Regions from separate parts of the Pseudomonas sp. HLS-6 TE3448 genome, predicted to be linked through region 2. Evidence: predicted binding sites of a transcription regulator. Region 2 holds the regulator's gene; each other region holds the start of a gene.
The links. The regulator FliA, encoded in region 2, starts transcription of late flagellar genes. The targets are predictions, from matches to a motif close to CTAAAGTTTNNNNNNNNNNNGCCGNTAA.

Region 1 (10,160 bases), 2.7 Mb from region 2:
AGGCGCGATTTCCGCAGAGCTCGCCGAGTTCGGTCTGTACGGACTCCGGGCTGGTCAGTTGACCGCGAATGAAGTAGCCCTGGCCAATGAAGCTGGCCACGAAGGGGGTCAGGGGCTCATGGTACAGGTTGTAGGGCGTATCCCACTGTTCCAGTCGACCTTCCTTGAACACACCGACATGGTCGCTGACCGCAAAGGCTTCTTCCTGATCGTGGGTAACCAGGATCGCGCTGGTACCACGGCTCTTTAGAATGTCACGCACTTCATGGCTGAGGCGTCGACGCAGTTCGACATCAAGGTTCGAAAACGGCTCGTCAAGCAGCAGCAGTTGTGGCTCGGGCGCCAAGGCGCGGGCCAGTGCAACCCGTTGCTGTTGGCCACCAGAAAGCTCATGAGGGTAGCGTTGGCCAAGGCCACCGAGCTTGACCAGCTCGAGCATTTCCTCGACCACGTGTTGCTGTTGTGGGTGTTTGCCAATGCCGAATGCAATGTTCTGCGCCACGGTGAGGTGAGGGAACAGTGCATAGTCCTGGAACACCATGCCGATTCGGCGCTTTTCTGGTGCGAGGGTGAACCCTGCTTTGGAGATGACTTCGCCTGCCAGCTGTATCTCGCCCTCATGCACGGGCTCAAAGCCGGCGATGGCGCGTAGCGTGGTGGTTTTTCCGCACCCGGAAGAGCCGAGCAAACAACCGATATCGCCGGCGTTCAGGTGCAGGTTGAGGTTCTGGACAACGCGCTGGCCTTGGTACCCACAGGCCAGGTTGCGAAGGTTGAGCAGTAAAGGTTGACTCATGCGTGGTGGTAAGCCGGTTCAACAAGGAATTCAAGAAGCGCCTTCTGTGCGTGCAGACGGTTTTCCGCCTGGTCCCAAGCGACCGAGCGTGGGTCGTCGAGAAGGTCCATGCTGATTTCCTCGCCGCGGTGAGCAGGCAGGCAATGCATGAACAACACATCGGGGGCAGCGAGGTCGAGCAGCTCGCGCGTTACCTGGTAAGGTGCGAACGTCTTCAGACGCCGTGCAGTTTCCTCCTCCTGCCCCATGGAAGTCCAGACATCGGTGCTCACCAGATGGGCGCCCCGCACAGCCTCTTTCGGATCGCGGACGATCGTGACGCGGTCGCCGGCCTGGGCGACGAATTGAGGATTCGGCTCGTAGTCTTCCGGGCAGGCGATGCGCAATTGGAAGTCGAACTGGATGGCGGCTTCTATATAGCTGTTGCACATGTTGTTGCCGTCGCCGATCCAGGCCACGGTTTTGCCCTGGATCGAGCCGCGGTGTTCGAGGAATGTCTGCATGTCGGCCAGCAGTTGGCAAGGGTGCAGGTCATCGGACAGGCCGTTGATCACCGGTACCCGCGAGTTGGCGGCGAACTCGGTCAGCGTGCTGTGGGCGAAGGTACGGATCATCACCGCATCCAGCATGCGCGACATGACGATGGCGCAGTCGCTGATCGGCTCACCGCGACCCAGCTGGGTGTCGCGCGGCGAGAGGAAGATGGCTTGGCCGCCGAGCTGGATCATGCCAGCCTCGAATGACAGGCGGGTGCGGGTCGAAGACTTCTCGAAGATCATCCCCAGTACGCGGTTCTTCAGGGGTTCGAACAACACGCCTCGGTTACGCAGGTCCTTCAGCTCGATGCCACGACGGAGCACACCGAGCAGTTCGTCGGGGGTGCAGTCCATCAGGGAGAGAAAGTGCCTTGCGTTCATCATTGACTACCTTTTTGCAACAGACCGCAGATCATCTAAAGCCGGTTTTTGGAAAAACGGGTGAGACCTGCGGCGAAAGCCGCACGTGGCGACGAAATTAGGGGGAGACGCAATACTATAATTAAATGTCGCGTCTTACCAAGAGGGGCTGCAACATCGGCACTGCCGAATCTGCGATAACCCAATGGGGAACAGCTTTTTTGTGTACGCCACAAGGTTTTACACTGCCTGCCAGCGGCTTGGCAAACGCTGCTCACGCTGTTGAGTGCATCACCGCACCGGCTACGTGCTCATTCGCATATCCGGCGCAAGGTATCTGCTCACTCAAGCGTGGCCCTCCGGACGGCTCCAGTTGCGCTAAATTTGCCCCTGGACGGTGGGCTAAGGGGGATGTTGGCAAGGCCGAGCGCCACGCTCGGCTTTCCGATACAATGCGTCACCGTGCCGACAACCGCGTCGGAAAGTTCAGCCGAGGTGCTCCATGGATATCATCGAAACAATCAAAGAGCAGATTGCCAACAACACCATTCTGCTTTACATGAAAGGCTCGCCCAATGCCCCGCAGTGCGGCTTCTCCGCCAAAGCGGCGCAAGCTGTAATGGGTTGCGGCGAGAAGTTCGCTTACGTGGACATCCTGCAAAACCCGGAAATTCGCGCCAACCTGCCGAAGTACGCCAACTGGCCAACCTTCCCACAATTGTGGGTGGCCGGTGAGCTGGTCGGCGGCAGTGACATCATGACCGAGATGTTTGCCAACGGCGAACTGCAGACGCTGATCAAGGAAGCGGCTGCCAAGGCCAAGGCTGCCGAAGCCTGATTCTTGTCAGCTAACAAAAAGCCCCGCATTGCGGGGCTTTTTGTTAGCTGCGAGAAAGACGGGCTTACTCGCCCATCTGCGACTGCAGGTAGTTTTCCAGGCCGACCTTGTCGATCAGGCTCAGTTGGGTTTCCAGCCAGTCGATGTGCTCTTCCTCGGCTTCGAGGATGTCTTCCAGCAGCTCGCGGCTACCGAAGTCGCCAACCGTTTCGCAGTGGGCAATCGCGGCCTTGAGATCGGCTAGACCTGTCTGCTCGATTTTCAGGTCGCACTGGAGCATTTCCTTGGTGTGCTCACCAATGAACAGTTTGCCAAGGTCCTGCACGTTCGGGATGCCTTCGAGGAACAGAATCCGCTTGATCAGTTTGTCAGCGTGTTTCATTTCATCGATGGATTCTTTGTACTCGTGCTTGCCGAGCTTATCCAGGCCCCAGTCTTCATACATACGGGCATGCAGGAAGTATTGGTTGATTGCGACCAGCTCGTTTCCGAGGATCTTGTTGAGATGCTGGATGACGCTAACGTCGCCTTTCATGATGGGGTCCTGCCCTGTAGGTGAGCTCAATAGCCCTGAGTGTGAGCCGGGCAACTTTTGCTGTCAAACCTAAGTTCTTGAATAATAAATAGAAACTAATAGGAATAAGAATGTTTTTGTTCCGCGTCTTAGTCCTAAGCACTTGAATTGCAGGCATAAAAAAACCGGACGCTGGGTCCGGTTCTTGGAAAGTCTGAATTATGCTGCAGTAAATTCTACCGGATAAGGCAGTGCAGCCTGGCTCACTTGCAGCTCGGTCAGGGTTTCGCGTACGACTTGTTTAGCCAGGCAGGCGCATTTGCCGCACTGAGTGCCCACATTGGTCGCTTCGCGTACGTCACGGTAGCTACAGCAGCCGTCGTAGATTGCATCGCGGATCTGTCCGTCGGTAACACCAACACAAAGACACACATACATAGAGGAGACCATCGTGGCTAAAGGCTCAATGCGGAGGATCTTAATGTTAATGAGAATGCTTGTCAAAGCACTTTGTTGAGTGATCCCGTTCGCCGCGACGGACGGCAGCCTGGTCAGTGACCGCCCTTAAATTCGGCGGTACACGTTGGGCGGTGTATGATGGTCAGTCCATGCGATGCCAGGTGGGCCATGTGCCCTGCTGTGCATACCATTCCACTACATCAGGAGATATCGAATGAGCGTGCTCGTAGGCAAAAAAGCCCCGGATTTCACGGTTCCAGCCGTACTCGGCAATGGCGAGATCGTCGACAGCTTCAACCTGGCTTCGGCCATCAAGGGCAAGTACGGCCTGGTGTTCTTCTACCCACTGGACTTCACTTTCGTCTGCCCGTCCGAGCTGATCGCCCTGGACCACCGTATTCCTGACTTCCAGGCGCGTAACGTCGAAGTCATCGGTGTTTCGATCGACTCGCATTTCACCCACAATGCCTGGCGTAATACCCCCGTCAACAACGGCGGTATCGGCCCGGTCAAATACACCCTGGCCGCTGACATCTCCCACGAGATCTGCAAGGCCTATGACGTTGAGTCCGAAGGTGGCGTAGCCTTCCGTGGCGCGTTCCTGATCGACACCAACGGTGTGGTCCGTTCGCAAATCGTCAACGACCTGCCGCTGGGCCGTAACATGGACGAGCTGCTGCGTCTGGTCGACGCCCTGCAATTCCACGAAGAGCACGGCGAAGTCTGCCCTGCCAACTGGAAAAAAGGCGACAAGGGCATGACCGCTTCGCCAGAAGGCGTTGCTGCTTACCTGAGCGAGAATGCTGGCAAGCTGTAAGCACCACGCATAAAAAAACCGGCCCCAGTGGCCGGTTTTTTTATGCGTGGCTGTCGACTTCAGTCGTCGAAGTCTTGCCAGCCGCCCATTTGTTTCCAGCGGTTGACGATACCGCAGAACAGCTCGGCGGTTTTTTCGGTGTCATAGCGAGCCGAATGTGCTTCACGTCCGTCAAAGTCGATGTCGGCACTTTGACAGGCCCTGGCCAGTACGGTCTGGCCATAGGCCAGGCCCGCCAGGGTAGCCGTGTCGAAGCTGGAGAACGGATGAAACGGGTTGCGCTTCATATCGTTCCGGGCTACCGCGGCATTGAGGAAGCCCAGGTCGAAACTGCTGTTGTGGCCGACCAGAATTGCCCGCTTGCAGCCATTGGCCTTCAAGGCCTTGCGCACACCACGGAAAATGTCGGTTAGCGCGGCCTCCTCGCTAACAGCCATGCGTAGCGGATGGTCCAGCTTGATGCCGGTGAACTCCAGTGCGGCCTGTTCAATATTGGCGCCTTCAAACGGTTCGACACGGAAGAAATAGGTGTGCTCGGGGAACAGGAAACCTTTCTCATCCATGCCGATGGTCACGGCGGCAATTTCCAGCAAGGCGTCGGTTGCGCAGTTGAAACCGCCCGTCTCGACATCCACTACTACTGGCAGGTAACCACGAAAGCGTTCGGCCATCGGGTGACGCGGGCCGCCGCTATGACCTTCCTGGTCGAGGTCGAAGTGATCATCACTCACGCATTTGTCTCCAGCAGGCGCCAGCGCAGTTGTTCACCGGCGCGCAGCGGTACCACGGTGTGCTCGCCGAATGGCAGGCTATCCGGGGCGGTCCAGCTTTCGCGGACCAGGGTAATAGTGTCGGTATTGGCCGGCAGGCCGTAGAACGCAGGGCCATGCAGGCTGGCGAAACCTTCGAGTTTGTCCAGCGCATTGCGCTGCTCGAATGCTTCGGCATACAGCTCGATAGCGGCGTAGGCGGTGTAGCAGCCGGCACAACCGCAGGCGGCTTCCTTGGCGTGACGGGCATGCGGCGCCGAGTCGGTGCCCAGGAAGAACTTGCTGTTGCCGCTGGTAGCGGCATCGAGCAGGGCGACCTGGTGCGTATTGCGCTTGAGGATAGGCAGGCAGTAGTAGTGCGGGCGAATGCCACCGACCAGCATGTGGTTGCGGTTGTACAGCAGGTGCTGAGCAGTAATGGTTGCCCCGACGTTGGCCGGTGCTTCTGTCACGAACTGCACGGCATCGGCCGTTGTAATGTGTTCGAAGACCACTTTAAGCGTCGGGAAACGCTCGACTACGCGGCGCATGTGTTCGTCGATGAACTGCTTCTCGCGGTCGAAGACGTCGACCTCGCTACGCGTTACTTCACCGTGTACCAGTAGCGGCATGCCGACTTCAGCCATGGCCTCGAGCACCGGGAAGATGTTGTCGATGCTGGTGACACCCGAGTCCGAGTTGGTGGTCGCACCCGCTGGATAAAGCTTGGCGGCGTGGACGAAACCGCTGGCTTTGGCCGCGCGGATTTCCTCGGGTTGGGTACGGTCGGTGAGGTACAGGACCATCAACGGCTCGAAGCGGCTACCAGCCGGACGGGCCGCGAGGATACGCTCGCGATAGGCGCCGGCTTCGGCGGCGTTGCGCACTGGTGGTACCAGGTTTGGCATGATGATCGCGCGGGCAAAGGTGCGCGCCACATCGCCAACGGTGTGGGGCAGGACGGCACCATCACGAAGATGGATATGCCAGTCGTCAGGACGCAGGAGGGTCAGGCGGTCGGACATTGGGGATTCCAGGCGGGTCGAACTCAAGGTGAATGCTACCGGAAAAGCCGGGGCCGAGCACTCGCTATCAAGTTTTGCCAGGGCCTACCGATACCTTGCAGGTATGCCGTGAAAAATTTGTGGAGCCGCCCGTGCGCCAGCATTATCTAGCCCTGCTCAGCATGTTTGCCAGCCTGCCTGCCATGGCACTTACTTTCCAGACGCGTCTGGAAAGCGTCGAGTGGAAGGTCGAGGGTGATCAGTTCGAGTGCCGATTGATCCAGCCGATTGCCAATTTCGGCTCCGGTGAGTTCGTGCGTCGCGCGGGCGAACAGCCGACCTTCCAGTTGCGTTCGAACAGCAATGTACTGGGGACAGGTTCGGCAACCTTGCTGGCCGCCGCCGCGCCGTGGCAGCCCGGGCGTGGCGATATCAACCTGGGCACTGTGCGCATGGCCCGTAACGGTGTGCTGTTCAACAGCACGCAAGGCCAGGCCAGCCGTTTGATCAATGGCTTGCTGGACGGCCGCAGTACCGTGGTCCGCAATTATGCGGGTGAGGCGGGGCGGGCGATGGAAGTGCGCGTGTTGCCGGTCAAGTTTGGCCAGGCCTACGGTGACTACCAGGTCTGTGCGGCCAAGTTGTTGCCGATGAACTACGACCAGGTGCGTCAGACCCGGGTCGACTTCCCGGGTGGCGGTATCGACCTGGATGCCAATGCCCAAGCGCGACTGGACATCATCCTCGACTTCCTCAAGGCTGATCCTACGGTCAATCATATTGAGCTTGATGGCCACTCGGACAACAGTGGCAATCGCCTGACCAACCGTGACCTGTCACGTCGGCGTGCGCTGGCCGTCATGGATTATCTTAAAAGCCACGGTATTGCAGAAGAGCAGATCACGCTGCGTTTCCATGGTGAGCGGTATCCACTTGCACCGAACAACAGCCCGGCCAACCGCTCGCGCAATCGCCGCGTGAACATTCAGTTGGACCGTGTGGCGCCCGTTGAAAAGCCGGTAGAAGCCGCCAGCGAAAAGCCGCTTGGCAAGGCACCTGATGCGGCGTCGACAGCACCGGGCCAAGTGCCTGCAGCCAACACCTCTGTTGCCAAGCCGGCCGTTAAGTCCTGAGGTTGAGGGGCGACCGTCCGTCGCGCCCTCGACCGTTCCTGTCGCTTTGTCGTCACAAGCTGTCGCCCCACTGTAAATGTTGCGGTAAGACCGGTAGAATCATCGGTTTTCCGTACAACCCCGTGGAGTGATGGCATGGCGGACGTAAAAAAGGTCGTACTGGCGTATTCCGGCGGCCTTGATACTTCGGTAATTCTCAAGTGGCTGCAAGATACCTATAACTGCGAAGTGGTGACCTTCACCGCCGACCTGGGGCAGGGCGAGGAGGTCGAACCGGCCCGCGCCAAGGCTCAGGCCATGGGTGTCAAAGAGATCTACATCGACGACCTGCGCGAAGAGTTTGTGCGTGACTTCGTGTTCCCGATGTTCCGCGCCAACACCGTTTACGAAGGTGAGTACCTGCTGGGTACCTCCATCGCTCGTCCGCTGATTGCCAAGCGTCTGATCGAAATCGCCAACGAAACCGGCGCCGATGCCATTTCTCATGGCGCGACCGGCAAGGGCAACGACCAGGTACGTTTCGAGCTGGGTGCCTACGCGCTCAAGCCAGGCGTGAAGGTTATTGCGCCATGGCGCGAGTGGGACCTGCTCTCGCGTGAAAAGCTGATGGACTATGCCGAGAAGCACGCGATTCCAATCGAGCGTCACGGCAAGAAGAAGTCGCCGTACTCGATGGACGCCAACCTGCTGCATATCTCCTATGAGGGCGGTGTGCTTGAGGATACCTGGACCGAGCACGAAGAAGACATGTGGCGTTGGACCAAGTCGCCGGAAAACGCGCCGGACGTACCGACCTACATCGAACTGACCTACCGCAACGGTGACATCGTTGCTATCGACGGCGTGGAAATGACCCCCGCTACCGTGCTGGCAACCCTCAACCGCATCGGCGGCGAGAACGGCATCGGGCGTCTGGATATCGTCGAAAACCGCTATGTCGGCATGAAGTCTCGTGGGTGCTACGAAACCCCGGGCGGCACCATCATGCTGCGTGCACACCGCGCCATCGAGTCGATCACCCTCGACCGTGAAGTCGCTCACTTGAAAGATGAGCTGATGCCGAAGTACGCCAGCCTGATCTACACCGGTTACTGGTGGAGCCCAGAGCGTCTGATGCTGCAGCAAATGATCGACGCTTCGCAGGTGAACGTGAACGGTGTTGTACGTCTGAAGCTGTACAAGGGCAACGTGATCGTGACAGGTCGCAAGTCTGATGACTCGCTGTTCGACGCCAACATTGCTACCTTCGAGGAAGATGGCGGTGCTTACAACCAGGCCGATGCAGCGGGCTTCATCAAGCTGAACGCCTTGCGCATGCGCATTGCCGCAAACAAGGGGCGTTCGCTGATTTAAGCATTCTCCTCGTTTGAAAAAAACCCGGCCTTGGCCGGGTTTTTTTATTCATCGTTTTTATTACTGTGGGTCTGTGCATGGCCATGCCTTATGGGGTGTGGAGGACATGGGTTTATTGGTAATCGTCGTTTGAATACCAGCATCCATATTGTAAAAAACCAACGACTCTCCACTTCCGTTACTGGGTGAAAGTCGTGATTGCTTCAACGCGCTTAGTACATGATGTTCAATAAATTGATTCGCGCCGCTGCCTGATAGAAAAATGCTGGATGGGGGTGTGTTGTCGGGTAGCACCGGGCTGTTCGGCGTGTTTATCATGAGTTCTAATTGTGCGAGCTTTTCGCACAGTTCATTGAGTTTCTCATGAAGTGCGTCATTGGGATCATCTCGACACTGTTCACGTTTTACCGTGCTCGTTGTTGAATATTCAACTGCACTTGAAGGAGGCTCGGCTATGGGCGCTTCATCGCTGGTTTTTTCTTGGGTCAAATAGTTCGATGCCGCTATCTCCTGTGCGTGCTCTGTGGGTATTTCAGCATTGTCAGGGACATACAGTGATCGTGTGTTGAAATTTAATGTAAGAAAGAAAAGCAGTGTCAAGAAGGGCGGAAACCCTACAAGAAACCACGTGTAAATTTCTTGGCTGTCTTCACCGAGAAATGGCAGGGAGGCCAGCGCAGAGGCCTCAATGATTCCGGCGAAGATGGCGATGATGGTCAACGGACTTTTGGGTTCGGCGTTGCTCATGATTCAGTACCTTCTGCTCATTTTGGCGGAGATGCATGACGGGCCGCCATGCTCAGAAGGATCGCTCGAATAGTCCGTACAGGTGGGTAATTATGTGTTGTTTCAGGCAGCACGTAAGGCGGCTGTATGGGGTGATTTTTAAAGAGGACTACGAACTTCTATTAATCTAATGGCACTATGGGAAATTTCCTTCAACGATTGTGGCGTCGCTTCATAGGTTGTGACTTTGAATGATGATAGTGTTGTTTTACAGCGGATTTTACTTGCGTTTTCTTTGGCGGGTGCTGCTGTTTTCTGAGTTTGGCATTAATAAAATTTGTAGGAATTGTCCTATGATTTTGTAGGCCGTGTCTTTGAGTGTAAGTGCTTGGCGGGAGCAGAATGCAATATTTCGAATGAATGGGATATTGTGCGAGCTTAAAAGCCGAACAGCAAAAATTTGGATTTGCCCATGAATAAAGTGCTGATCGTGGATGATCATCCAGTCATTCGTTTGGCTGTACGCATGCTGATGGAACGGCATGGTTACGAAGTCATTGCGGAGACGGATAATGGTGTAGATGCACTGCAACTTGCCCGGGAATATCTTCCCGACATTGTTATTCTGGATATTGGAATCCCTAAACTCGACGGGCTTGAGGTCATTACCCGCTTGGCCTCTACAGGGGAGGCGTTGAAGGTGCTGGTGCTGACATCCCAGGCGCCGGGGCATTTTTCAATGCGTTGCATGCAGGCGGGGGCTGCCGGTTATGTTTGCAAGCAACAGGATTTGACCGAGCTCCTCAGCGCAATCAAGGCTGTGCTGTCGGGCTACAGCTACTTTCCCAATCAGGCGTTGCATTCGGTTCGTTCCA
Region 2 (10,160 bases):
CCACCCGACGATTGCGCGCACGCCCTTCTGCCGTGGTATTGCTGGCAATCGGCTGGAACTCGCCATAGCCCACCGACGCCATGCGCGCGGGGTTAACGCCTTCCATCGCCAACAGGCGCACAATGCTGGCCGCACGCGCCGACGACAGTTCCCAGTTGGTCGGGTACTGCGCCGTGCGGATCGGCAAATCGTCGGTGAACCCTTCGACATGCACCGGGTTGGCGAAAGGCTTCAGGATCCGCGCCACTTTTTCGATGATATTGAAGGCCGCGTCGCTGGGCATGGCGTCGCCACTGCCAAACAGCAGCGAAGAGTTCAACTCGATCTCCACCCACAACTCGTTGCCGCGCACCGTCATCTGATCGGATTTGATCAAATCACCGAAGGCGTCCCGAACATCGTTGGTGATGGTCTTGAGTGGATCGCTGTTGGTTTGAGCAAGCCCGGCATCGACCTGTTCGCTATCGCGGATCAGCGGTTCGGCTGGCTTGACGCTGAGCGGCTGCTCATCGCCAATCGGAATCGGCCGCATGCTCCGTTCGGGGTCATTGAAAACCCCGAGCAGGGCCTGGGAAATTATTTTGTACTTGCCCTCGTTGATCGAGGAGATCGAGTACATGACCACGAAGAAGGCGAACAACAAGGTAATGAAGTCGGCGTACGACACCAGCCAGCGTTCGTGGTTCTCATGTTCCTCGGGGGCGCGACGGCGAGCCATGTATTACTCCATGAAGCCCTGAAGCTTCAACTCGATCGAACGCGGGTTTTCACCTTCTGCAATCGACAACAGGCCTTCCAGGAGCATTTCCCGGTAACGCGACTGACGCAGGGCCAGCGCCTTGAGCTTGTTGGCGACCGGCAGCAGGATCAGGTTGGCACTGGCAACACCATAGATCGTCGCCACGAACGCAACGGCAATGCCATTGCCCAGCTGGGATGGGTCGGCCAGATTGCCCATCACATGGATCAAACCCATTACCGCACCGATGATGCCGATGGTTGGCGCATAGCCGCCCATGCTCTCGAACACTTTTGCAGCCTGGATATCGCGGCTTTCCTGGGTGTAGAAATCCACCTCGAGAATGCTGCGAATCGCTTCCGGCTCCGCACCATCGACCAGCAGTTGCAAGCCCTTGCGCGCATAGGGATCGGGCTCGGCGTCAGCCACCCCTTCCAGGCCCAGCAGGCCCTCTTTGCGCGCCGTCAGGCTCCAGTTGACGACCCGATCAATACCACCGGCCAGGTCGACCCGTGGCGGGAACAGGATCCAGATGACAATCTGCATCGCGCGCTTGAAAGCGCTCATCGGCGACTGCAGCAACGAAGCCGCCAACGTGCCGCCGAGCACGATCAGCGCCGCAGGGCCGTTGATCAACGCAGACAGGTGGCCGCCTTCCAGGTAGTTGCCACCGATGATGGCAACAAAGGCCAGGATGATCCCGATGAGGCTCAAGACATCCATTAGACGCACGCCTCGACCAGATGCCGACCGATGTCATCCAGGCCGTACACCGCGTCCGCCAGATTGGCCTTGACGATCGCCATGGGCATGCCATAGATCACACAGCTGGCTTCATCCTGAGCCCAGACCTGGCTGCCGCCCTGCTTGAGCAGGCGAGCACCTTCGCGGCCATCAGCGCCCATGCCGGTCAACACCACGGCCAAGACCTTGTCACCGTAGGACTTCGCGGCAGAACCAAAGGTGATGTCCACGCACGGTTTGTAGTTCAGGCGCTCGTCGCCCGGGAGGATTTTCACCGTACCCCGCGCATCGACCATCATCTGCTTGCCACCCGGGGCCAGCAGCGCCAGGCCAGGACGCAACACGTCACCGTCCTCGGCTTCCTTGACACTGATCTTGCAGAGCTTGTCCAGGCGTTCGGCAAACGCCTTGGTGAACGCCGCCGGCATATGCTGGATCAATACGATCGGCGCCGGGAAGTTTGCCGGCAGCTGGGTCAGCACGCGTTGCAGGGCAACCGGGCCGCCTGTCGACGTGCCGATGGCCAGCAGCTTGTAGGACTTGCGCTTGGGGGCAGGCGAGCTGGGTGCGGCAGCACGTACTGGCGCACTAACAGGCGCAGGGCGCGAGAGGCTTGGCGACGCCATGCTGCTGACACTGTGCTGGGCGCTGGGCGCTGGAGCCGGTGCTGGCGTGGCGAAACTGCTGAAGCGGCGGTTACTGCGGGAAATGGTATGAACCTTTTCGCACAGCAGTTGCTTGACCTTTTCCGGGTTGCGCGAGATGTCCTCGAAGTTCTTCGGCAGGTAATCCACCGCACCGGCATCCAGTGCATCAAGGGTAACGCGAGCACCTTCATGGGTCAGCGAGGAGAACATCAACACCGGCGTCGGGCAACGCTGCATGATGTGCCGAACGGCAGTGATGCCATCCATCATGGGCATTTCATAGTCCATGGTGATCACATCAGGCTTGAGCGACAGTGCTTGGTCGATCGCTTCCTTGCCGTTGGTCGCGGTGCCCACGACCTGGATAGTCGGGTCCGCTGAAAGAATTTCCGAGACACGGCGGCGGAAGAAACCGGAATCATCCACCACCAGGACCTTGACTGCCATAAACACTCCATTACGGGGCGCGGTCGAAAGACCGCGCCACCGGGATCAAATACGCCGGGCAGCGTAACGCTTGAGCATGCTCGGAACGTCGAGGATCAGCGCAATGCGCCCGTCACCGGTAATGGTGGCGCCCGACATCCCAGGGGTGCCTTGCAGCATCTTGCCCAGCGGCTTGATGACCACCTCTTCCTGGCCGACCAGTTGATCGACGACGAAGCCGATCCGCTGAGTGCCCACCGAGAGGATCACCACATGGCCCTCGTGCTGCTCTTCATGAGCGGCAGAGCTGACCAACCAGCGCTTGAGGTAAAACAGTGGCAACGCCTTGTCGCGTACGATCACCACTTCCTGGCCGTCAACCACGTTGGTACGCGACAGGTCGAGGTGGAAAATTTCGTTGACGTTGACCAACGGGAACGCGAACGCCTGATTGCCCAGCATGACCATCAGCGTCGGCATGATCGCCAGGGTCAACGGCACCTTGATCACGATCTTCGAACCCTGGCCCTTGGCCGAGTAGATGTTGATCGAGCCGTTGAGCTGGGAGATCTTGGTTTTCACCACGTCCATGCCGACACCACGGCCAGACACATCGGAGATCTCGGTCTTGGTGGAAAAGCCCGGGGCGAAGATCAGGTTGTAGCAGTCCGACTCGCTCAGGCGATCGGCTGCATCCTTGTCCATCAGGCCCTTTTCCACCGCCTTGGCGCGCAGCACGTTGGGGTCCATGCCCTTGCCGTCGTCAGAGATCGACAAGAGGATGTGGTCACCTTCCTGCTCAGCCGACAATACGACCTTGCCACCACGCGATTTGCCTGCGGCTTCACGCTCTTCCGGTGTTTCGACACCGTGGTCGACAGCGTTGCGCACCAAGTGAACCAGCGGGTCGGCCAAGGCCTCGACCAGGTTTTTGTCCAGGTCGGTCTCTTCGCCCACCAGCTCCAGGTTGATCTCTTTCTTCAACTGGCGCGCCAGGTCACGAACCAGGCGCGGGAAGCGCCCGAAAACCTTCTTGATCGGCTGCATGCGGGTCTTCATGACCGCGGTCTGCAGGTCAGCGGTGACCACGTCAAGGTTCGACACCGCCTTGGACATGGCCTCATCGCCGCTGTTCAAGCCCAGGCGAACCAGACGGTTACGCACCAGTACCAGCTCGCCGACCATGTTCATGATCTCATCGAGGCGGGCGGTATCGACGCGCACCGTGGTTTCGGCTTCGCTGGCGGCATGCTTGTCGGCTGACGCCGGAGCGGCCTGACGCGCAGGTGCTGCCGCTGCAGCAGGCTTGGCGACGGGAGCAGGTGCAGGAGCCACAGCGGGCGCGGGCTTGGCCGCAGGCTTGGCTACTGCTGCTTCTGCGACCGAGGCCGTTGCTGCTGCGCCCTCGGCAAATTTACCTTTGCCGTGGATCTGATCGAGCAACGCTTCGAACTCGTGCTCGGAAATATGGTCGCCCGACGCTTCGGTAGCAGCGGGCTCGACAGCCGCGGCCGGCAGTGCATCCACAGCAAAGGTACCCTTGCCATGAAGCTGGTCCAGCAGCGCTTCAAATTCGTCGTCGGTAATTTCGTTGCTGGCTTCAGTACCTGCCTCGACAACCGCTGCCGACGCAGGCGCAGCAGGTGTGGGAAGGCTGTCGGCAGCAAACTGGCCTTTGCCGTGCAGTTGGTCGAGCAATGACTCAAATTCGGCATCGGTGATTTCATCACCCGCCGCAGCTGCCGGAGCGGCAGGCGCCTCGGCCTCGGCCTTGACGGCGTTGAGCGAGTCGAGCAGTTGCTCGAACTCCGTGTCGGTAATGTCGCCAGACGCTTGCTCAGCGGGCGCCTCGGCAACCGGTTCAGGCTCAGGCTCGGGTGCAGCAGCCTGCTGGGCCGAAGCCGGCTCAGCCAGGCGTGCCAGCGCAGCCAGCAGCTCTGGCGTGGCCGGCGTCACATCGCTGCGCTCGCGGACCTGGCCGAACATGCTGTTGACCGTGTCCAGGGCTTCCAGGACCACGTCCATCAGCTCGGAGTCCACGCGACGCTCGCCCTTGCGCAGAATGTCGAACACGTTCTCGGCAATATGGCAGCACTCCACCAGCTCATTGAGCTGGAGGAAGCCGGCGCCCCCTTTTACAGTGTGAAAGCCGCGAAAGATTGCATTGAGCAGATCCGCATCATCAGGCCGGCTTTCCAGCTCGACCAATTGCTCGGACAGTTGCTCAAGAATTTCGCCGGCTTCTACCAGGAAATCCTGGAGGATTTCTTCATCGGCGCCGAAGCTCATTAAACGTGCTCCCTAAAAACCCAGGCTGGACAACAGATCGTCGACATCGTCCTGACCGGACACGACGTCTTCACGCTTATCGGCATGAATCTGCGGACCTTCACCCCGAGTCGGATGTTTTTCTTGATCTTTTTCAGCACGTAGCTGCTGGTGGTCATGTTCAATACCGGCAAAGCGGTCGACCTGACTGGCCATCAATACGAGCTTGAGCAGATTGCTTTCTACTTCGGTAACCAGTTGCGTGACGCGCTTGATCACCTGGCCGGTCAGGTCTTGGTAGTCCTGAGCCAACAGAATGTCATTGAGGTGGCCTGCCACTTCACGGGTGCCGGCCTCGCTGCGCGTCAGAAAACTGTCAACGCGACGCGCCAGCTCGCGAAACTCCGGCGCAGCCACTTCTCGACGCATGAAACGCTGCCAGTCGGCACTCAAGGTACTTGCCTCGGCACTCAATTCTTGAAGCACCGGCGTACTTTGCTCGACCAGGTCCATGGTCCGGTTAGCCGCGCCCTCGGTGAGCTTGACCACATAGGACAAGCGCTCGGTGGCATCGGTGATCTGCGACACTTCCTCAGCCTGCGGCATCTGCGGGTCAATATGAAAACTGACGATCGCACTATGCAACTCGCGGGTGAGCTTGCCGACTTCCTGATACAGGCCACGATCACGGGTCTGGTTCAGCTGATGGATCAGTTGTACCGCGTCGCCGAATTTACCTCGTTCAAGGCTCTCGACAAGCTCGTTGGCATGTTTCTTCAGTGTCGACTCGAAGTCGCCCAACGACGATTGTTTATGCTCCATAAGCGCCCCCGTGGCGTACCTCAGCTATTGACGCGCTCGAAGATCTTCTCGATCTTTTCTTTCAACACCTGAGCCGTGAATGGTTTTACCACGTAACCATTAACGCCAGCCTGAGCCGCCTCAATGATCTGATCACGCTTGGCCTCTGCCGTTACCATCAGCACCGGCAGGTGTTTCAGGCGTTCGTCAGCGCGCACAGTACGCAGCAGGTCGATGCCGGACATGCCAGGCATGTTCCAGTCCGTTACCAGGAAATCGAAGTTGCCGCTGTGCAGCATTGGCAGTGCAGTGACGCCGTCGTCCGCTTCCTGGGTATTGGTGAAGCCCAGGTCACGCAACAGGTTCTTGATGATCCGCCGCATCGTCGAAAAATCGTCAACGATGAGGATTTTCATGTTCTTGTCCAATTAGACCTCCAAGCAGTCTTTAACGCGCTCAGCGCTGAACGCGCACTCAATCAAATCCGGCACAACATTTTCACGACTGCATGAAACCCAGCAATCAACGCGCGCGCCATTCTCCCAGCCGCCCACGCAAGCGTGCAGCACACTGGCTGTGCAACTGGCTGACCCGCGACTCACTGACCCCAAGCACCTCGCCGATTTCCTTGAGGTTCAGCTCTTCGTCGTAATACAACGCCAGCACCAGCCGCTCACGCTCAGGCAAGTTGGCAATCGCATCTGCCAACGCTGCCTGAAAGCGCTCGTCTTCCAGATCGCGCGAAGGCTCGACCTGGGCGCTGGCGCCGTCCTCGTGCAGCCCTTCATGCTCGCCGTCCTGCAACAGGTCGTCGAAGCTGAACAGGCGACTGCCCAAGGTGTCATTCAAAATCCCGTAATAATCATCGAGACTCAATTGAAGTTCGGCAGCAACTTCATGATCTTTAGCGTCACGACCTGTTTTTGCTTCAACAGCGCGAATTGCATCACTGACCATGCGGGTATTGCGATGAACCGAACGCGGCGCCCAATCCCCCTTGCGCACCTCATCCAGCATCGCACCGCGGATGCGAATACCGGCATAGGTCTCAAAACTGGCACCTTTGCTTGAGTCATACTTGTTCGCCACCTCAAGCAAACCGATCATGCCGGCCTGAATCAGGTCTTCAACCTGAACACTGGCGGGCAAACGCGCCAACAGGTGGTAAGCGATGCGCTTGACCAGCGGCGCGTAGCGTTCGACCAACTCATACTGCGCGTCGCGCGAAGCCTTGCTGTACATCCGGAAACCGCTGGCACTCATAGAGCAGGCCCCACACTGGTCGGCTGCACCAGACGCTCGACGAAGAACTCCAGATGGCCGCGCGGGTTGGCTGGCAGCGGCCAGCTATCGACCTTCTGTGCGATGGCCTTGAACGCCAGCGCGCACTTGGAACGCGGAAAGGCTTCATAGACCGCTCGCTGCTTCTGCACGGCTTTACGCACGCACTCGTCATACGGCACTGCACCGACGTATTGTAGGGCGACATCGAGGAAGCGATCCGTGACCTTGGTCAACTTAGCGAACAGATTGCGCCCTTCCTGAGGGCTTTGCGCCATGTTCGCCAGCACGCGGAAGCGGTTCATGCCGTAATCACGGTTAAGCAGCTTGATCAACGCATAGGCGTCGGTAATCGAGGTCGGCTCGTCACAGACCACCAGCAACACTTCCTGGGCTGCTCGAACGAAGCTGACCACCGAGTCACCAATACCCGCAGCAGTGTCGATCACCAGCACATCGAGGTTGTCGCCGATATCGCTGAACGCCTGAATCAGGCCGGCATGCTGAGCGGGCGCCAGGTGAACCATGCTTTGCGTACCCGAAGCGGCAGGCACGATGCGCACACCGCCCGGCCCCTGCAGCAGCACGTCGCGCAGCTCGCAGTGCCCTTCGATAACGTCGGCCAGGGTTCGCTTGGGCGTGAGGCCCAGCAACACGTCGACGTTAGCCAGGCCCAGGTCGGCGTCCAACAGCATGACGCGACGGCCGAGCTCGGCCAACGCCAGTGACAAGTTCACTGACACGTTAGTCTTGCCAACGCCACCTTTGCCGCCGGTCACGGCGATCACCTGTACGGGATGCATGCTACCCATGTTTGTTCTTTACCTTGTCTTGCTTAGACCGAGGCCACATGACTGGCTGCACTTTCAAACACCTGAAAAATGCCTGGCAGACCATTGATGTAGATACTTTGCAACGTCTTCACCGGCACCTCAGCCAACACGCTTCGGGCCGTGATAGAGATCAGCGAACATATCGGCCATGGCCTCCTCGCTGGGTTCGTCCTGCATTTGCACACTGACCGCGCGGCTGACCAACTGGTGGCGGCGCGGCACGTGCAAGTCATCCGGAATGCGCGGCCCATCGGTCAGATAGGCCACCGGCAATTCATGACTGATCGCCAGGCTCAACACTTCACCGAGGCTGGCGGTTTCATCAAGTTTAGTCAGGATGCAACCGGCCAGCCCGCAGCGCTTGTAGCTGTGGTAGGCCGCCGTCAGCACCTGTTTCTGGCTGGTCGTCGCCAGCACCAGGTAGTTCTTCGCCTGGATACCGCGACCGGCCAGCGTCTCCAACTGCATGCGCAGGGCCGGATCACTGGCCTGCAAACCTGCGGTATCGATCAGCACCACGCGCTTGCGCAGCAAGGGCTCCAACGCCTGCCCCAAGGACTGCCCCGGATCGACATGGGTGACCGAAACATTGAGGATACGCCCGAGCGTCTTCAGTTGTTCCTGGGCACCGATGCGGAAACTGTCCATGCTCACCAGGGCCAGGTTCTGCGCGCCGTACTTGAGCACGTAGCGGGCTGCCAACTTCGCCAGCGTAGTGGTCTTGCCCATACCCGCCGGGCCGACCATGGCGATCACGCCGCCCTCTTCGATCGGATCGACTTCCGGTACGCTGATCATCCGCGCCAGGTGGGCCAGCAACATCCGCCAGGCATGGCGTGGCTCTTCAATTTCGGCGGTCAGGTCAAGCAGCTCGCGCGACAGCGGTCCGGACAAGCCAATACGCTGCAGGCGGCGCCAGAGGCTCGCTTGCTGCGGCTTGCTGCCCTGCAGTTGAGTCCACGCCAGCGACCCCAGCTGCACCTCCAGCAATTCACGCAAACCAGACAGCTCGTTACGCATCGAGTCAAACAGGCGCTGATCTACCGCAGGCGCTGGCGCGACCCGAGGGCGCTCCGGCTCATCGACATGCGGCTCGATCAGCGGCTCCGATGCAGTCAGTGGCAGGCCGGCGAACAACTGGCGATTCGCCGTCTCATCACCCTCGACGCGGCTGCTCAATTCGGCTTGGGCAGTTACGATGCGCGACTGTGTCTTGCGCAGTTCATCTTCAAGCTCAACGTTGGGCACACGTGGCGCCAAGGCAGACAACTTGTAGTCCAGCGCAGCCGTCAGCTCGACACCGCCAGCAATCCGTCGGTTGCCGATGATGGCGGCCTCAGCCCCCAGCTCATCACGAACCAACTTCATGGCCTGACGCATATCGGCTGCGAAAAAACGCTTAACTTGCATAACCCACTACCTCAGCCGTTGGGGCCTACTGTGGCAACGATGGTGACTTGCTTGTTGTCAGGTATTTCCTGATACGCCAAAACATGCAAATTCGGTACTGCCAGGCGACCAAAACGCGACAACATTGCCCGTATCGGCCCTGCGACCAACAAGATCGCTGGTTGCCCTTGCATTTCTTGACGCTGGGCAGCCTCGATTAACGAACGCTGAAGCTTTTCAGCCATGCTTGGCTCAAGAAGAACGCCCTCTTCTTGACCTTGCCCGGCCCTTTGTAAACTATTGAGCAAAATCTGTTCCAACCTTGGCTCAAGCGTGATAACTGGCAGCTCAGACTCAGTGCCGACAATGCTTTGCACGATGGCGCGACACAATCCGACGCGCACCGCGGCTACCAAAGCGGCGGTATCTTGACTCTTCCCGGCGTTGTTCGCGATGGCTTCGGCAATGCTGCGGATGTCACGCACGGGCACCTGCTCGGACAACAGCGCCTGCAACACCTTGAGCAACCCCGACAGCGACATGATGCCCGGTACCAACTCCTCGGCCAGTTTCGGCGAGCCCTTGGCCAATACCTGCAGCAACTGCTGAACCTCTTCGTGACCGATCAGCTCATGGCAATGCTTGTGCAGGATCTGGTTCAAGTGCGTAGCAACCACGGTGCTGGCATCGACCACGGTGTAACCCAGCGACTGGGCCTGGCTGCGCTGGCCAACGTCGATCCACACAGCCTCCAGGCCGAAGGCCGGGTCCTTGGCGGCAATGCCATTGAGCGTACCAAAGACCTGCCCCGGGTTAATCGCGAGCTCCCGGTCAGGATAGATTTCCGCCTCAGCCAGGATGACCCCCATGAGCGTCAGGCGGTAGGCACTTGGCGCAAGGTCGAGGTTGTCGCGGATGTGCACCGTCGGCATCAGGAAACCGAGGTCCTGGGAGAGCTTTTTGCGCACGCCCTTGATCCGCGCCAACAGTTGCCCACCCTGATTGCGGTCGACCAATGGAATCAGGCGATAG
Region 3 (10,160 bases), 860 kb from region 2:
TCAAGCGAGTGTTCTTCTGCGCCGTACTCCTCTGGAGTATCGCGACAGGCGCACATGGCCTGGCGACCTCTGCTGTCGGCTTCATGGTCTGCCGGTTCATCCTCGGCCTGACCGAGGCGGCCAACTACCCGGCCTGCGTCAAGACCACACGCCTGTGGTTCCCGGCTGGCGAACGCGCCGTTGCTACCGGCATCTTCAATGCCGGCACCAACGTGGGTGCAATGCTCACGCCAATGCTGCTGCCACTGATCCTGAGCGTCTGGGGCTGGCAGGCTGCGTTTATCGCGATGGCCATGCTCGGGCTCGTCTGGGTGACGTTCTGGGCCCTGAAATACTTCAACCCGGAAAACCACCCGACAGTCAGCCAGGCCGAACTGGCCTACATCCAGAATGCTACCGAGCCTGAACAAGCCCGCGTGCCGTTCTCTCGTATCCTGCGCATGCGTGGCACCTGGGCCTTTGCCCTGGCCTACTCACTGACCGCGCCAGTGTTCTGGTTCTATCTGTACTGGCTGCCACCATTTCTCAATCAGCAGTACAGCCTGGGCATCAACGTGACCCAAATGGGTATCCCGTTGATCGTGATTTACCTGAGTGCCGACTTCGGCAGTGTCGGTGGCGGCATCCTGTCTTCGTTCCTGATTGGTCGCGGCATGGCCCCCATCAAGGCGCGGTTGCTCTCGATGCTGCTGTTCGCCGGCACCATCGTCAGCGTGATCTTCGCCGCGGGCGCCAGCAGCCTGTGGGTCGCGGTACTGGCCATCTCCCTGGCCATCGCCGCACACCAGGCCTGGACGGCCAACATCTGGAGCCTGGTGATGGACTACACACCGAAGCACATGATGAGCACGGTGTTCGGCTTCGGCGGCATGTGTGCAGCCATCGGCGGCATGTTCATGACGCAGTTGGTGGGCTACGTTCTGACCGTCACCCAAAACAACTACACCGTACTGTTCACCATGATCCCCGCCATGTACTTCTGCGCCCTGCTGTGGATGTACTTCATGGCTCCACGCAAGATCCCTACCGTCACTGACTAAGGGCATCTAGGGTTTGCGCTGCAACCACGCAGCGCACAGCCCGCTCAGGCATATCAGTGCAATCCCCACCAGCCCGGCCTTGTCCGGGCTGTGTCCGAACAGAACAAACCCCAATACGCCCGCAAACACCACCTGGCAGTAGCTGAACGGAGCCAGCATGGCCGGTGCTGCATGCCTGAACGCCTGGGTCAGGAACAGGTGCGCAATCATTCCGAACGCTCCAAGCACCACGGCCAGCGCAGCATGCTCCCAGGTTGGCGTGTGCCAGAAGAAAGGCACCAACGCACTCATCACCAACGTGTTCACGACACCGGTAAAGAAGTTACTGGCGCTAGGGCTGTCGACTTCACTGAGCTTGCGCGTCAGCAATTGATAGAAGCAAAAACCCAGCGCCGAACAGAACGGTAACAACACCGCAGGCGTAAACAGATTGCCTCCCGGATGAACGATCACCAACACCCCGACAAAGCTGACCAGAACGGCCAGCCATTGCCCTCGGGAAACCTGCTCTCCCAGCAACGGCACAGACAGCGCCGTCACCAGCAAAGGAGCCAGGAAGTTCACCGCAGTCGCTTCGGCCAGCGGGATGAACTGCAGTGCCGTGGTGAACAGCAGGCTGGTCGCCAGCAGACATAGTGCACGTAACGCCTGCAGCGCCGGTCGACGCGTACGCAACAGGCGCAGCCCCGACTGCGGCAGGAAAATGGCCATCATCAACAGGGTATGAACCAGGTAGCGAGCCCACACGACCCATAGAATCGGGTAAAACCCTGAGAGGTACTTCGACAAAGCATCGTGACTGGCGAACAGAAACGTCGCCACCACAATCAAAACAATGCCTTTCAACGGCCGAGTGGCATCACCTAATGCAGCGGGACGGGTCATCAACAATGCTCGCAGGTCAACGGAGGCTCAACACCTGAAGGGTCTTTTCCAGTGCCAGCGTTGCACGCTCTAGAGCACTGACGCCCTGCTCAAGCAACTGCCGTGTAGGAATTTCCAGGCTCAGCGGCAGGTCACTGGGCAAGCAACGCAACAACCCTTGCAGATCGCAATCGCCATCTCCCGGAAAGCGCCGCTCGTTACGCGCCTGACGCAGGATTTCAGCCATATCGTCAGGGCGCGGCCCCGCCACATCACACAACTGGGCATAGCGCATGCGTGAACGCGGCAGTTGTCGCAGCGCTTCCAGTGACGACCCCGAGCGGTCGAAGTGGAAGGCGTCAATCAGCACGCAACCATTGTCGCGCCCAGCGTTCTCGACAATGCGCCGCGCCTGGGTAAGGTTCTTCGCATCAGTCCACGGCATGAACTCCAGATGGGGGTGCAGGCCATAGCGAGCGGCAAGGTCACACAGGGCCGCGAAGTTATCGGTCTGGCGCTGCTCATCGGGATCGTTACCGGCCACCAGCAGCTCCGTGGCGCCAAACTCGGCGCCGACGCTCAGCAAGGCTTCAAAATCCCCGACACGGGTATCGGGTTTGAGCCGCAGGATTTCCACATCCAGCACCTTGATACCGGTGTCACGCAGGCGTGCAGCGGTCTGACGACGCAGCTCGGCGTCACGTACCAAGGGGAAATGGTGCTCTTCTGGCGTGGCGGGCTCCAGGCGCAAGCCAACATGGCTGTAACCGGCCCGGGCGGCCACTTCAACCATCTGCACCGGGGACAACTCCAGCACCGTCAAGGCCGCCAGCGACATAACACGTTGATTCATGATGACTCCTTCAAGGCTTAAAGACAGGCAGGGGCGCAGGCGCGACCAGTACGCGCGGCCTCGCGGATGGCTTCGATCAGGGCCAGCGTGCGCCCTGCATCAGCCGCACTGACCAGCGGCTGAACCTGGCCACGAGCGACCTGGATAAAGTGCAGCAGCTGCAGGCGCAGGGCCTCATCGGCAGTGAACGGCTCCTGCACCTGCAGCAGTGGTTGATGCCAACCCTCCCCGGCTTCGGCGTAGTACCAGCGCTTGAGCTGAGGAATGCTCAGGGCCCCAGCGGTACCTGCCAACAGGTAGCAGGGCTGATCGGCCTGACGCGGGTAGACCGGGTTCTCGCCACTGTCGAGCTCCCAGCTCCAGGGCGCGGCCACGGCATCAGAGCCGGTCAGGCTGCCCAGCGCGCCGTTATCGAACTGGAGCAACACCGCCGCGCAGTCCTCATTGCCAAAGCCGCGTACCGCGTTGCTGGTGATCGCCTGCACCTGGCGAACTTCGCCACACAAGTAACGCAACAGGTCGAGGTCGTGGATCAAGTTGGTCAGCAACATCCCCGCGCCAGCCTCGCGCCGCCACGGGATATCGAAGTAGCTGTCTGGCTTGCGCAACTGCCAGAGCGCGGTGACGGTGGTCAAACGCCCTAAAACGCCACGCGATATCACTTCATGGGCGCGGGCAATCAAGGGATTGTGTCGACGGTGGTGCCCAACCAGAACCGGCAACCCGGTAGCCTTCGAGGCCGCGACCAGTTCGCGCACTTCCCCTAGCTGCACACCCACCGGTTTCTCCAGTAACACAGGCACCCCTGCCGCCAGGCAGTCGAGTGCCGTACTCACATGCAGCGCGTTCGGGTTGGCGACGATGACGGCCTCAGGCCGGGCGAGAGCGAGCATCTGCCGGTAATCGGCGTAGTACGCCACACCGCACTCGGCAGCAAACTCAGCCGCACTTTCATTCGGGTCGGCCACCGCGCACAGCTGTGCCTGGTCGAGTGTTCGTAAATGCTGATAGTGCTGGCGGCCCATGACCCCTGCCCCGATCAAGGCAATTCGCAATGGCTGATTCAAGCCCGAGCTCCTCGTGGTGAGTTGTTGTTATTCGCATTTTATTTAGAACTCAGTTCCACTTTTCTTGCAAGCAAAAAAAATGGCAGCCCTGAGGGCTGCCATTCGCTATGGCGCGGCAGAAACGCTAGAGGAACAACTCCGAAGCAGGGCAGGCTGCCGACAACTCTGCCGTCGCAGCCAGCAATGCAGGGGCCAGTTCATGCATACGCGCCTCACTCATACGGGCACTGGGCCCGGCGACGCTGAGCACCCCGACCACATGCCCGTCCAGCGGGTGACGCACCACTGCCGCCAGTGCCGAGGTGCCTACCGCAGAGCTCTCAACGACCCAGGCATAACCATGCTCACGGGCAATGCGCAGACGCTCGAGCAAATCGGCATTGGAAGCCGGGGCATTGGGGCCAAAGTCCTCCCGCTGGGCAATCCCTTGGCGCTCCACCAGCAGCAAGGCCTGCGCATCACTCAGGCTGGCCAGCCAGGCATGCCCGGAAGCGGTGTAAAACAATGGCGCATCCCGGCCCATATCGGGGTCATAACGCAACCCCGAGCGAGCCCCCTGAGCTTTGGCGATCCAGGTTTGGCGCTCGCCGTCGATCACTCCAAGACGCACCAGCTCACCCGTTTGCTGGGCCAATTGATCAAGGACGGGTTGAACCACATCGGCGCCAGCGCTGGAGAGGTAACGAAAGCCCAAAGCGACCAGCTTGGTACTCAGCAGATAACGACTGTTTTCCGGGTTTTGCCGCACATACCCGAGGCGTATCAGCTCGGCCAACATGCGATGGGTAGCACTCTTGGGGATGTCCAGTTGCTCAGCCAGCGTTTGCATTGGCAGGCCGCGCGGGGCGCTGGTGAGGCTTTCGAGAAGGCTTAACGCACGTTCAATCTGACTACCGGCCATGGTCACGGTCCCTAAAAATTTTGCCGATTCTAAAGAGCGTCGGCGAAAGCGCAAACCACTGTTCGATCTTCGCCCATTTTGCCCGCTTTGCACTTGGCGATATCGGACAGCAACCATAGAATATGGAATTGAGTTCCAAAAACAAAACTATTCGACCCTGAACGTGAGATCTCAAATGCCTGCCGACACCTCTTTGCACACCACGGTGGACTGCGATGTCCTGGTCATCGGTTCCGGCGCTGCCGGTTTATCCACCGCCGTGACAGCCGCCTGGCACGGTAAAAAGGTCATCGTGGTCGAGAAAGACCCGGTGTTCGGCGGCGCCACTGCCTGGTCCGGTGGCTGGATGTGGGTACCTTGCAATCCACTGGCACAACGCGCCGGTATCATTGAAGACCGTTCACTGCCCCGTACCTACCTTGAGCACGAACTGGGCGAGCGCTTCGATCCCGTAATGATCGATGCGTTTCTGGAGGCCGCGCCTCACATGGTCTCGTTCTTCGAACGCCATACTGCCCTGCAGTTTTCCGATGGCAACGCTATCGCCGATATTCATGGCGACACACCCGGCGCCGGAACGGGCGGACGTTCGGTTATCGCCGCCCCCTACAATGCTCGCGAAGTCGGCAAGTTGCTCAAACGCCTGCGCAAGACCATGCGCGAAACCTCGTTCATGGGCATGCCGATCATGGCCGGCAAAGACCTCGCGGCCTTCCTGACCCTGACCCGCTCCTGGCGCTCGCTGCTCCACGTGACCAAGCGCTTCAGCCGGCACCTGCTCGACCTGGCGCTCAACGGTCGGGCCATGCACCTGGTCAATGGTGTTGCACTGGTGGCCAGGCTGGCCAAGTCTGCCGAAGACCTCGGCGTACTGCTCTGGGAGTCGGCCCCGGCCAGCGAACTGATTCACGAAAACAACCGGGTGGCTGGCGCCGTCGTGCAAACACGCAACGGCCCCGTTAAGATCCGCGCGCGTCATGCGGTAGTGCTGGCGGCAGGCGGCTTCCCCAACGATATCGAACGTCGCAAGGCGTTGTTCCCGCGTACGCCCACCGGCAACGAACACCTGGCCTTGCCGCCACTGAGCGCCAACGGCGACGGCCTGCGCCTGGGCGAAAGCGTCGGCGGCCGGGTGGCTGACGACCTGCTCAGCCCGGTCGCCTGGGCACCGGTCTCCAGGGTGCCATACAAGGACGGCACGTTCGGTCACTTCCCGCACATCATCGAACGTGGCAAGCCAGGCATTATCGGTGTACTGGCGAACGGCAAGCGCTTCGTCAACGAAGCCGGCGGTTACTATGACTATGTCAGTGCCATGGTCGCTGCGGCGCCGGGTGAAGAGGTGGCCTCCTGGCTGATCTGCAGCCATGCCTTCCAGCGCCGTTATGGCCTGGGGATTTCCCGCCCGTTCCCACTGCCGGTCGAACCCTTCGTACGCTCCGGCTACCTGAAGAAAGGCGACACCCTTGAAGCGCTGGCCCAGGCTTGCGGTATCGACCCCCAGGGTTTGAGTACGACCGTCGAGCAATACAACCGCCATGCGCGCAACGGCGAAGACCCGTTGTTCGGCCGTGGCTCTACACCCTACAACCGTAAACAAGGGGATGCCTTGCATGGCCCCAATCCTTGCGTCGCGCCGATCGAGAAAGGCCCCTTCTATGCAGTTAAAGTTGAACCGGGCTGCTTCGGCACCTTCGCTGGCCTCAAGACCAACGAGCACGCCCAGGTGCTTGATGAGCAACGCCAGCCCATTGCCGGGTTGTATGCGGTAGGTACCGACATGGCCAGCATCATGGGCGGCCACTACCCGGCAGGCGGCATCAACCTGGGACCGGCCGCGACCTTTGGTTACATCGCTGGACGCCACATTGCCGGCGCAACAGCCTACGAGTAACTCCACTACAAACAGCAGCCCATAAAGAAGCCCGCCAATTGGCGGGCTTCTTTATGGCGCTACAGGCTTAGAAGTCGAAGAACACCGTTTCGCCTTCACCCTGAATACGAATGTCGAAGCGGTAGGCCAGTTTACCGTCCACTTCACAACGCTTGGCAACCAGGGTCTCGCGACGCTGCGGCTGCTCGATCAGGTTGAGTACCGGGCACTTGGCGTTGGCCTCGGCTTCATCATCGAAGCACAAGCGGGTCTGCAAGTGGATATTGATACCACGGGCAAACAGGCTCACGTTGATGTGCGGTGCCATTGGCACACCGGCGGCATTCAGCGCGACACCCGGCTTGATGGTGTGCAGGTTCCACTCGCCCGCATCAAAGGTCGTGGCAGTACGACCGAAGCTGTTGAATGGCTTTTCCAGGTTGAAATCTGGCTGATAGTGACCCTCGTGGTCAGCCTGCCAGAACTCCAGGAACGAGTCGCGCACCAGATGGCCATTGCCATCGTATACATGGCCAAACACCAGGATCTGTTGGCCCGGGGCATCGGCACGCGCCATACGGTTCCAGATTTCCTGAGGGCGAGTCGGGTTACCGGCGGCCTCCAGTGCCAGGCCGATATGAACGTAAGGACCGGCGGTCTGCGAAGGGGTTTCCGGCAGCAGTTGAGTAGGCATGGCGGGGCTCCTTAGCAGTTTTCAAAGTGCGTCTTGCGCTGGCCGCGCAGCACGATGTCGAAACGATAGGCCAGGCAATCCATCGGGTTCGCGTTGGTCATGTCCAGGCGTGCGATCAGGCTCTGTACCGCTTCAGGATTGGCGATCGACTTGACGATCGGGCACATCGGAATCAGCGGATCACCTTCAAAGTACAGCTGGGTAATCAACCGGGTAGCGATCGACGGGCCGCTGATAGAGAAGTGAATGTGCGCCGGACGCCAGTCGTTCGGCCCGTTACGCCATGGGTAAGGACCGGGCTTGATCGTGCGGAAACTGTAGTAGCCATCACGGTCGGTCAAGGCTCGACCAACACCGCCGAAGTTAGGGTCCAGAGGCGCCAGGTAACGGTCGTTCTTGTGCCGGTAACGGCCACCGGCGTTGGCCTGCCACATCTCCACCAGGGTATGCGGGATCGGCTTGCCGTACTGGTCACACACTCGACCGGAAACGATGATGCGCTCACCAACCGGCAGGCCGCCGTTGTTGAAATTCAGCAACAGGTCATGGTCATGCTGACCAAACTGCAGGTGAGAGAAGTCTGGACCGGTGCTTTCGCTGATCGACTGAGGAATGCTCACCAGTGCCTGACGCGGCGACCGGGCAACAGAGGTCTTGTAGTCGGGGGTCAGGGCTTTCGGGTGCCAATTGCGATCACGGATAGCGAAGCGACTGTCGTCTGTGGCGGACATGCCGTTCTCCTTGTTATTGGATGTGGAAAAGCCCGGGAGGAGCAGGCGAGCACCCAGTGTCGGCCAAGACGGCTTCGACGGGAACTGAAAAGAACCATGGGAAACATAACCAATTGGTTATGTATAGCGCAGCGCGCTCACGTCGCCTAACCCAAGAGTTTTCATAGGCTATGGCGAAAAGGTATACGCACGGCTCCACCGGCCAAGCGCTGGCAGGCTTGATTCAGGAGACGTTGAAGAAGCCCTGAACGCCGCAGAAACATTCACTAAACACTTTGTTGATCAATTTCGTAGGAATTGCTGAAAAAGCGTTTCAGCTACCCGAACTGCCGCCGATAAAGCCAGCGTATGGATCGCCTGGCACCAAGAAAAACAACCTTCCAGCGATCGGGATCAAGACCGTAAAACGTTCCTGGAGGGATGGTATGAACAGCTGGTTTGCCAATATCAGCGTCAATGTGAAACTCGGCCTGGGCTTCGGCCTGGTGCTGTTACTGACCGGCCTTCTGGCGCTGACAGGCTGGACCAGCCTTGGTGGCCTGATCGACCGTAGCAACTGGATGAGCGACATCACTCAGCTCAACAGCGACCTGACGAACATGCGCATTGCGCGCCTGCAATACATGTTGACCAACGGCGATGACACCAGCGCCGCCAATGTTCAAGCCAAACTCGACACGTTCAGCGCGCAACAGCAGAAACTGCTGAATAGCTTCAAGAGCCCCGAGAACATCAAACTGCTGCAGCAGCAGGCCAAGACCATCAGCGCGTATCAGGTATCACTGAACAAGATGCGCAACGGTTATAGAACCACCCTGGCCGCCCGCGATGCGATGGGTATAGCCGCCGCCAGCGCCATCGAGTTGATCGAGTCGATCAACCGCGATGTCCTGGCCTTGCCAGAGGGCGACCCTCGTCGTCTTGAGCAATTCCAGGCCATTACGCGGGTCAAGGAACAACTGATGATGGTGCGCCTGGAAGTGCGCAGCTACATTGCCGACCTCAGTACTTCGACCGAGCAGGCGGCTCTGCGACAACTGGATGCCGCCCTGACTGAAGTCCGCCAACTGAACGATCACCTGCCACGCGAAACCACCCGCGCGAAGCAGTTCGAAAGCGCCATCCTCGCCTACCGTGACGCCGTACTCACCTTCAAGAGCGCCATTGCCGAGATCGCCGTAGCTCGCCAGGAAATGACCGTACAAGGCGCCGATATCGTCAAATACAGCGATCAGCTCTATAAGATCCAACTGGATCGTCGTGATGACGAAAGCGCCCAGGCGCGTGCACTGCAACTCATCAGCACCCTGCTGGCACTGCTGTTCGGCGTACTGGCCGCGGTTATCATTACCCGCCAGATTACCCGCCCGCTGCAAGACACCCTCAAGGTGGTCGAGAAAATCGCTGCAGGCGACCTGACCCATGAGCTACGCGTGACCCGCCGAGACGAGTTGGGCGTTTTACAGCAAGGCATACAGCGCATGGGCAGCACCCTGCGTGACTTGATCACAGGCATCCGTGACGGCGTCACCCAGATCGCCAGCGCAGCGGAAGAACTCTCGGCGGTCACCGAGGAAACCAATGCCGGAGTCAACAGCCAGAAGGTCGAAACCGATCAGGTGGCAACCGCCATGCATGAAATGGCGACGACAGTGCAGGAGGTGGCGCGCAACGCCGAGCTGGCCTCAGAAGCGGCAACCGATGCTGACGGTCAGGCCCGTGCGGGTGATGAGGTCGTCGCCCAGGCCATTGCCCAAATCGAACGCCTGGCCGAAGAAGTGAAGCGCTCGACCGACGCCATGGGGCACCTGCAACAGGAAAGCCAGAAGATCGGCAGCGTCATGGACGTGATCAAGTCGGTCGCCGAGCAGACCAACCTGCTCGCCCTGAATGCCGCCATCGAAGCGGCCCGCGCAGGCGAAGCCGGTCGTGGTTTTGCCGTGGTCGCGGACGAGGTTCGCGGCCTGGCCCAGCGCACGCAGAAATCCACCGAAGAGATCGAAGAACTGGTAGCAGGCCTGCAAAGCGGTACCCAACAGGTCGCCAACGTCATGCTGAACAGCCGTAACCTGACCGACAGCAGCGTTGAACTGACGCGTAAAGCCGGTGCATCACTGGAGAACATCACCCGCGTGGT

Region 1: the regulator FliA is predicted to act here: its motif matches at 6,161-6,188, upstream of AB7M23_RS01080 (flagellar protein MotY).
Region 3: the regulator FliA is predicted to act here: its motif matches at 8,335-8,362, upstream of AB7M23_RS09390 (methyl-accepting chemotaxis protein).

What each region holds. Positions count from the first base shown of each region.
Region 1 covers NZ_JBRJIO010000001.1:225,756-235,915, reverse strand. The annotation lists gene AB7M23_RS01120 (ABC transporter ATP-binding protein) at 1-796, opposite strand, end outside; gene argF (ornithine carbamoyltransferase) at 793-1,713, opposite strand; gene grxD (Grx4 family monothiol glutaredoxin) at 2,195-2,530, shown strand; gene bfr (bacterioferritin) at 2,595-3,065, opposite strand; gene AB7M23_RS01100 (bacterioferritin-associated ferredoxin) at 3,264-3,482, opposite strand; gene AB7M23_RS01095 (peroxiredoxin) at 3,718-4,320, shown strand; gene rnt (ribonuclease T) at 4,380-5,051, opposite strand; gene pyrC (dihydroorotase) at 5,048-6,094, opposite strand; gene AB7M23_RS01080 (flagellar protein MotY) at 6,226-7,206, shown strand; gene AB7M23_RS01075 (argininosuccinate synthase) at 7,342-8,559, shown strand; partial or broken gene AB7M23_RS01070 (hypothetical protein) at 9,004-9,306, opposite strand; gene AB7M23_RS01065 (response regulator transcription factor) at 9,758-10,160, shown strand, end outside.
Region 2 covers NZ_JBRJIO010000001.1:2,896,412-2,906,571, reverse strand. The annotation lists gene motD (flagellar motor protein MotD) at 1-718, opposite strand, end outside; gene AB7M23_RS13500 (flagellar motor protein) at 722-1,462, opposite strand; gene AB7M23_RS13495 (protein-glutamate methylesterase/protein-glutamine glutaminase) at 1,462-2,577, opposite strand; gene AB7M23_RS13490 (chemotaxis protein CheA) at 2,623-4,845, opposite strand; gene AB7M23_RS13485 (protein phosphatase CheZ) at 4,858-5,646, opposite strand; gene AB7M23_RS13480 (chemotaxis response regulator CheY) at 5,667-6,041, opposite strand; gene fliA (RNA polymerase sigma factor FliA) at 6,148-6,888, opposite strand; gene fleN (flagellar synthesis regulator FleN) at 6,885-7,718, opposite strand; gene flhF (flagellar biosynthesis protein FlhF) at 7,839-9,149, opposite strand; gene flhA (flagellar biosynthesis protein FlhA) at 9,161-10,160, opposite strand, start outside.
Region 3 covers NZ_JBRJIO010000001.1:2,039,240-2,049,399, reverse strand. The annotation lists gene AB7M23_RS09430 (MFS transporter) at 1-1,040, shown strand, start outside; gene AB7M23_RS09425 (DMT family transporter) at 1,047-1,925, opposite strand; gene AB7M23_RS09420 (sugar phosphate isomerase/epimerase family protein) at 1,942-2,757, opposite strand; gene AB7M23_RS09415 (Gfo/Idh/MocA family protein) at 2,775-3,824, opposite strand; gene AB7M23_RS09410 (IclR family transcriptional regulator) at 3,949-4,725, opposite strand; gene AB7M23_RS09405 (FAD-dependent oxidoreductase) at 4,901-6,619, shown strand; gene pcaG (protocatechuate 3,4-dioxygenase subunit alpha) at 6,687-7,292, opposite strand; gene pcaH (protocatechuate 3,4-dioxygenase subunit beta) at 7,304-8,023, opposite strand; gene AB7M23_RS09390 (methyl-accepting chemotaxis protein) at 8,449-10,160, shown strand, end outside.